DNA from 2 places in the Nonomuraea sp. NPDC049646 genome. Region 2 is predicted to be linked to the other one. Evidence: riboswitches for the same ligand, from Rfam matches in the RefSeq annotation. Region 2 holds a riboswitch; the other holds the start of a gene.

Region 1 (3,201 bases), on a different contig from region 2:
CGCGGTCTCGGAGCGGTGACTGTGGAAGACCGGGTGGGTCAGGTAGTCCGACTCGCGCAGCAGTTCGGCCGGCAGCGCGTCGGCCTCCAGCGCCACGTCCTCGCGCTCGACGCCGAAGGCGGCCCACACCTTGACCAGTTCGGCCGCGCCGGTCTTCTCGTCGCAGGCGATCGAGACGTGGTCGTCGCCGGCCTGCCACAGGTTGACGCCCCGCTCGGCGGCGGCGGCCACCACCTCGGCGGCCCTGCCGGGCACACGGACGAGCACGGTGTCGAAGAACTCGCCGTGCACGACCTCCAGGCCGGCCTCGCGCAGCCCGCCGGCCAGCGCGACGGCGTGCCGGTGCACGCGGTGCGCGATCCGGCGCAGGCCCTCGGGGCCGTGGTAGACGGCGTACATGCCGGCGATCACGGCCAGCAGGACCTGGGCGGTGCAGATGTTGCTGGTGGCCTTCTCGCGGCGGATGTGCTGCTCGCGGGTCTGCAGGGCCAGCCGGTAGGCGGGGTCGCCGTCGACGTCGACCGACACGCCGACCAGGCGGCCGGGCATCTGCCGCTGCAGGCCCTCGCGTACGGACATGTAGGCCGCGTGCGGCCCGCCGAACCCGAAGGAGACGCCGAAGCGCTGGGAGGAGCCGACGGCGATGTCGGCGCCCAGCTCGCCGGGGGCGGCCACCAGCGTGAGGGCCAGCAGGTCGGCGGCGGCCACGACGAGCGCGCCCGCCTCGTGCGCCCTGGCGGCCACGTCGCGGAAGTCGCGCAGGCGGCCCGAGGCGCCCGGGTACTGGACGAGCACGCCGAAGCACTCCGGCAGCTCGCCGTCGAGGTCGTGCTCGACCAGCGTGATGCCGAGCGGCTCGGCGCGGGTGGCCAGCACGGCCTTGGTCTGGGGCAGCGTGTCGGCGTCGACCACGAACACGTCGCTCTTGGACCTGCCGGCCCGGCGGGCCAGCGTCATGGCCTCGGCCGCGGCGGTGGCCTCGTCCAGCAGGGAGGCGCCCGCGACGTCGAGGCCGGTCAGGTCGGAGACGACCGTCTGGAAGTTCAGCAGCGCCTCCAGGCGGCCCTGCGAGATCTCCGGCTGGTACGGCGTGTAGGCGGTGTACCAGCCCGGGTTCTCCAGCAGGTTGCGCCGGATGACGGCGGGCGTGACGGTGTCGTAGTAGCCCAGGCCGATCATGGAGGTCAGCACCCGGTTGCGGGAGGCCAGCTCGCGCAGCTCGGCGATGGCCTCGGTCTCGCTCGCGGCGGCCGGCAGCTTGAGCCGGTCCTTGACCCTGATGGCCTCGGGCACGGCCACGGCCACCAGATCGCCGACGGACTCGAAGCCCACGGCCTCGAGCATGCGCTGCTGCTCGGACTCGGATGGGCCGATGTGCCTGGACGAGAACGGCGGAGCGGACAGGTCGGTCATGGAGGTTGCCTCCCGAGGCTTGGAGACCGGCGCCAGGGCGCGGGCGAGTGCCGGATCTCCCCCTCTGTCATCGCGACGTCATCGCGACCTGAGAGCTTCACCCCACCATGGGGCTTGCACCGTCGGTGAGGTGCGCCTGGCGGGCGCACCTGCTTTCCAGAGTTGCCTCACCCGAGCGGTACGGGATGCCTGAGAGATTCCGGGGAGGGTTGCTCCTTCGGCGCCCCAGGACCGAAGCCCAGGGACTCTCCCGCACGGGGTCATCAGCCTTACTCTGTCCTAGATTACTACGGTGTGTTCAGCGGTTCAGCTCACCCCGTGCGGCGTGCGCGACGCCGCTTGGCGAGCTCGTCAGCGGGATGGTCGGCCGGGACGGTGTCCTCGACCGCCGCCCGTTCCCCCGGCAGCTCCGCGAGGGAGCCCTCGACCTCTCGCCAGACCCGGCCGAGCGCGATGCCGAACACGCCCTGGCCGCCCTGGAGGAGATCGATCACCTCGTCGGCCGAGGTGCACTCGTAGACGCTGACACCGTCGCTCATGAGCGTGATCTGCGCGAGGTCGGCGACCCCGCGGTCACGCAGATGCTGCACCGCGGTGCGGATCTGCTGCAACGACACCCCGGTGTCGAGCAGCCGTTTGACGACCTTGAGCACCAGGATGTCGCGGAAGCTGTAGAGCCGCTGCGAGCCCGAGCCGTGCGCGGCTCTTATCGTGGGCTCGACCAGGCCCGTGCGCGCCCAGTAGTCGAGCTGCCTGTAGGTGATGCCGGCCGCCGAGCAGGCTGTGGGCCCGCGGTATCCGATGTCGTCGGGCACCGTCGCGGGCTGCTCGTCGAAGAGCAGTCCCTGCTCTCCGGCACGCTGCCGCGCGCTCTCGCGCCGCACCGGATCTTCCTGGCCGGCCGTCTTTCCCTCGCCGCTGCTGACCGCCACGCGGACCTCCGGCTTTCTCTCATCCCATGGCCTGATCTGGGGGTTCGTAAAGGGCGACCACGGGTTTCACTTGCACCGTAGGACCGTGACCATGCTCAGTCAACGATCCGGCTCGGCGCGTCGTGAAGCGTAAATGCACTGAAATACCTACCCCGCCCTGCCGAAGTCCTCGGGAGTGATCGTGTCAAGGAACTCCCTGAACTTCTCCACCTCGTCCTCCTGGTCGTCAGGGATGATCACACCGGCCTCCTGGACGACCTCTTCGCTGGCGAAGATGCGCGCGCCGGTGCGCAGCGCCAGGGCGATGGAGTCGGAGGGGCGGGCGCTGACCTCCACGCCGTTGGAGAACACCAGGTCGGCGAAGAAGATGCCGTCACGCAGGGCCACGATGTTGACCGCGCGCAGCCCGACGCCGAGCGCGCTCAGCACGTCCCTGAACAGGTCGTGGGTGAGCGGCCGGGGCGGCGGCTCCTCGGCCTGCGCCAGGGCGATCGCGGTCGCCTCGGTCATGCCGATCCAGATCGGAAGGAACCGTTCCCCGTGTGCCTCCTTGAGCAAGACGATCGGCTGATTTGTGGGCATCTCAACTCGAACGCCCACGACCTCCATCTGCAACACGGGCTGCTCCGTATTCGGCCGGCCGGTCACCCGGCACAGCTGTTGACTGGGTCGTTTCTGCTACACGCCTATGCATTTCAACGTAACACCCGGCAGGCCTGGAATGTGCCCCGGCCTTCCAGCTCTGTGCCCTCAGCGGCCCAGGACAGACCTGACGCCGAGACGGACCAGCGAGGCGTGCAGGTCGAGCAGGAGCGTGGACAGCTCCCTGGCGGCCTCGTCGGCCTCGCCGATGGCA
Region 2 (3,201 bases):
GGGCCGCCCGTGTGGGAGCTGGACGGTCCGATGCCGATCTTGAAGAGGTCGAAGACGCTGATCGCCATTGATGGGCGCCCTTCAGTTCAGGAAGTGCCGGGGCCCGCCGCGGGCCCCGGCGGTGGTGTCAGGACTCGCCTGAGGTGAGCGCCGTGTACTCCTCGGCGGACAGCAGGTCCTCCGCGTCGCCCTCCATGCGGACGCGGAACATCCAGCCGTCGCCGTACGGGTCGCTGTTGGCCAGCGACGGGTCATCGGCCACGGCCGAGTTCACCTCGACGATCTCGCCGCCGACGGGGGCGTAGATCTCGCTCACCGACTTGGTGGACTCCACCTCGCCGACCGAGTCACCCGCCTCGACGGTCGAACCGACCTCGGGGAGCTGCACGAAGACGACGTCACCAAGAGCCTCGGCGGCGAAGGCCGTGATGCCGACGGTCACGGTGATGCCGTCGTCCACGCCCGACACCCACTCGTGCTCCTTGGTGTAGTTCAGGTCGTCAGGGATGTTGCTCACTTGTTCCTCCTGTAGAAGGGCAGCTCGACCAGGTCCATAGGTTCATGGCTGCCCCGGATGTCCACGGCCAGACCTGTGTCGGCCCCGGCGTCCACGTAGGCCATCGCGATGGGCTTGCCCAGGGTCTGGGAGGGCGCACCGCTGGTGACCTCGCCGACGACGGCGCCGTCGCGGGTGACCGGGTAGCCGTGACGCGGCACCCGGCGGCCCTGGGCGACCAGGCCGACGAGGCGGCGGCGGGGCTGGTCGTCCTTGACCGCCTCCAGCGCCGCCCTGCCGACGAAGTCACCGGGCTTGTCGAATTTCACCACTCTGCCCAGCCCCGCGTCGAACGGGGTCAGGTCGGAGCTCAGCTCGTTGCCGTAGAGCGGCATGCCGGCCTCCAGCCTGAGGGTGTCGCGGCTGGACAGACCGGCGGCGCGCAGGCCGTGCGGCTCGCCCGCCGCCTCCAGGGCGCGCCAGAGCGGCACGGCGTCCTGGTTGGCGACGAAGAGCTCGAAGCCGTCCTCGCCGGTGTAGCCGGTGCGGGCGATGAGCGCCTGGCGGCCGTCGACCACGCCGGGCAGGCCCGCGTAGTACTTGAGACCGTCGAGGTCGGCGTCGGTGAGCGTGGCCAGGATCTCCTGGGCCTTCGGGCCCTGGATCGCGATGAGGGCGTACTGCTGGGAGCGGTCATCGACCACCGCGTCATACGACTTAGTACGATTTTTCAGCTCATCCGCGACTTTGTCGGAGTTCGAGGCGTTGGCCACCACCATGAACTCCTCGTCCGCCAGCCGGTAGACGATCAGGTCGTCGAGCACCCCGCCGCGCTCGTCCACGATCATCGTGTACCTGGCCCGGCCGGGCGCGAGCGCCGACAGGTGGCCGACCAGCGCGTAGTCGAGGGCCTCTCCGGCCTGCGGACCGGTCAGGAAGATCTCGCCCATGTGCGAGAGGTCGAACAGCCCGGCCGCCTCGCGGACGGCTTTGTGCTCCGCGGACTCGCTGCCGTACCGGAGCGGCATGAGCCAGCCGGCGAAGTCGGTCAGCGTGGCGCCTAGGGCCTCGTGGACGTCTCGTAGCGGCGTAGGTCGGGACATTTGTCGCACCTCAGGACAGGATTGGATGCCAGCATCCTCCCCCTCTGTCATGGATGCCTGAGAGCTTCGCCCGAGTTTTACCGGACTTTCACCTTCGGCGAGGCCCCGGGGGCCTGCTTTCCAGAGGTCACCTCCCCGTAAGAACGCCTTACAGGGCTGCCGCGCGGTCCTTTGCCTTGAGAGGTTCGCGGGGAGGGCTTGCTCCTTCAGGGACCCTGACCGGCTGTCAGGGTGCTCTCCCGCACGGTTTCGCCGGTGATGTCCGTCAGCCTAGTGCCGTCATGGGGGTGTTGTCGCGCTTCGCCCCCCGCCATCCGCGGCATCCGCGGCATCCCGCACGCAGCGAAAAGCGGCCGCGGCCCCGGAGAGGCGGGGTCGCGGCCGCGTTGGTGGCCGCGCGCGAGCCGGTCATGGCAGGTCAGCTCGCACGCGGCAGCTCGGGGCGGGCCGGCCTGGACCGGCCCGCGGGGGATCGAACCCGGGATCAGGCCCGAGGATCAGGCCCGAGGGTCAGGCCCGTGCCCAGAGGGCGGGCACGTTCGGCGGCTCCCAGCCCGGCAGGCTGGTGTGCGCCTGGAGGCAGCGGTAGCTGACCCCCTGGTAGGTGACGACGTCTCCGGCCGTGTACGACTTGTAAGCCGTCCAGGTGGTGCCCTGGCCGTCCCCTCCGACGGTCAGGGTGAAGGACGCGGAGTGGTCCGCCGTCGCCCCGTCGCCGTTGATCCCTATGGTGTACGTCCCCGCCGCGACGCCGCCGGTGGTGGCGATCGTGACGGTGGACGACTGGCCCGCCTGAACCGTGGACGGGCTGAAGGAGACGGTGACCCCGCTCGGCACGTTCCCGGCGGAGAGCGCGACGCTCTGCGCCTGGCCGGACGTGACCTGGGTACTGACCGCCGCGGTAGCCGACTGACCGGCCTGGACCGACGCCGACGACGGGGTCACCGAGATCGAGTAGTCGTTCTCCGTGGGCGTGCTGGTGCCCACGGCGAGCTTCCATATGGCGTACGCGATGGCGTCGGAGTTGCGGTCGAGCGCCGTGGTGTTGATGGCGCTCGGGTAGCTGTCGCAGGCGCTGTGGTAGCAGCGGTCGAACGCCTGCCCGGCCGAGCCGCCCCACTTGGCGGCCTGGGCCGAGCTCTTGACCGCCCCGGCCCCGGTGGCCAGGCCGCCGACCCGGACGCCCGCGCTCTTGAAGGAGGCGTGGTCGCTGCGGCCGTCGCCCTCCCTGTCACCCTCGGTCTGCAGGCCGATGGTGGCGAAGTAGTCGTTGAAGGTCCGCTGGATCGCCGCGTCGTCGTCGTAGACGAAGTAGCCGGCGTTGGTCGAGGCGATCATGTCGAAGTTCAGGTACACCTCGACGCCGCTCGCGCCGCCGTTCTGCACGTAGTACCTGGACCCGACCATGCCCGCCTCTTCGGCGCCCCACCAGCCGAAGCGCACGTGCTTGGTGAGCGTGGGCCTGCGGGCGGCGAGGGTGAGGGCGTTCTCCAGGAGGGCGGCCGAGCCGGAACCGTTGTCGTTGATCCCGGGGCCGGCCGCGACGCTGTCGAGGTGGGCGCCGAGCATCACGGTCTGGTTGGCAGGGCCGCCCGGCCAGTC

What was found. Region 2 has a riboswitch for glycine ahead of gcvT (glycine cleavage system aminomethyltransferase GcvT). Riboswitches for the same ligand answer to the same signal wherever they lie in the genome.
Region 1: it holds a riboswitch for glycine, as region 2 does, so the genes downstream of both, gcvP (aminomethyl-transferring glycine dehydrogenase) here and gcvT (glycine cleavage system aminomethyltransferase GcvT) in region 2, are expected to answer to the same signal.

What each region holds. Positions count from the first base shown of each region.
Region 1 is NZ_JBITLU010000002.1:531,753-534,953, forward strand. Features, by position in the region: gene gcvP (aminomethyl-transferring glycine dehydrogenase) at 1-1,413, opposite strand, end outside; glycine riboswitch at 1,580-1,676, opposite strand; gene ACIBQ8_RS07350 (MerR family transcriptional regulator) at 1,725-2,345, opposite strand; gene ACIBQ8_RS07355 (bifunctional nuclease family protein) at 2,493-2,963, opposite strand; gene ACIBQ8_RS07360 (MerR family transcriptional regulator) at 3,096-3,201, opposite strand, start outside.
Region 2 is NZ_JBITLU010000010.1:231,984-235,184, forward strand. Features, by position in the region: gene ACIBQ8_RS29615 (L-serine ammonia-lyase) at 1-68, opposite strand, end outside; gene gcvH (glycine cleavage system protein GcvH) at 128-517, opposite strand; gene gcvT (glycine cleavage system aminomethyltransferase GcvT) at 514-1,599, opposite strand; glycine riboswitch at 1,634-1,733, opposite strand; glycine riboswitch at 1,754-1,851, opposite strand; gene ACIBQ8_RS29630 (M28 family peptidase) at 2,110-3,201, opposite strand, start outside.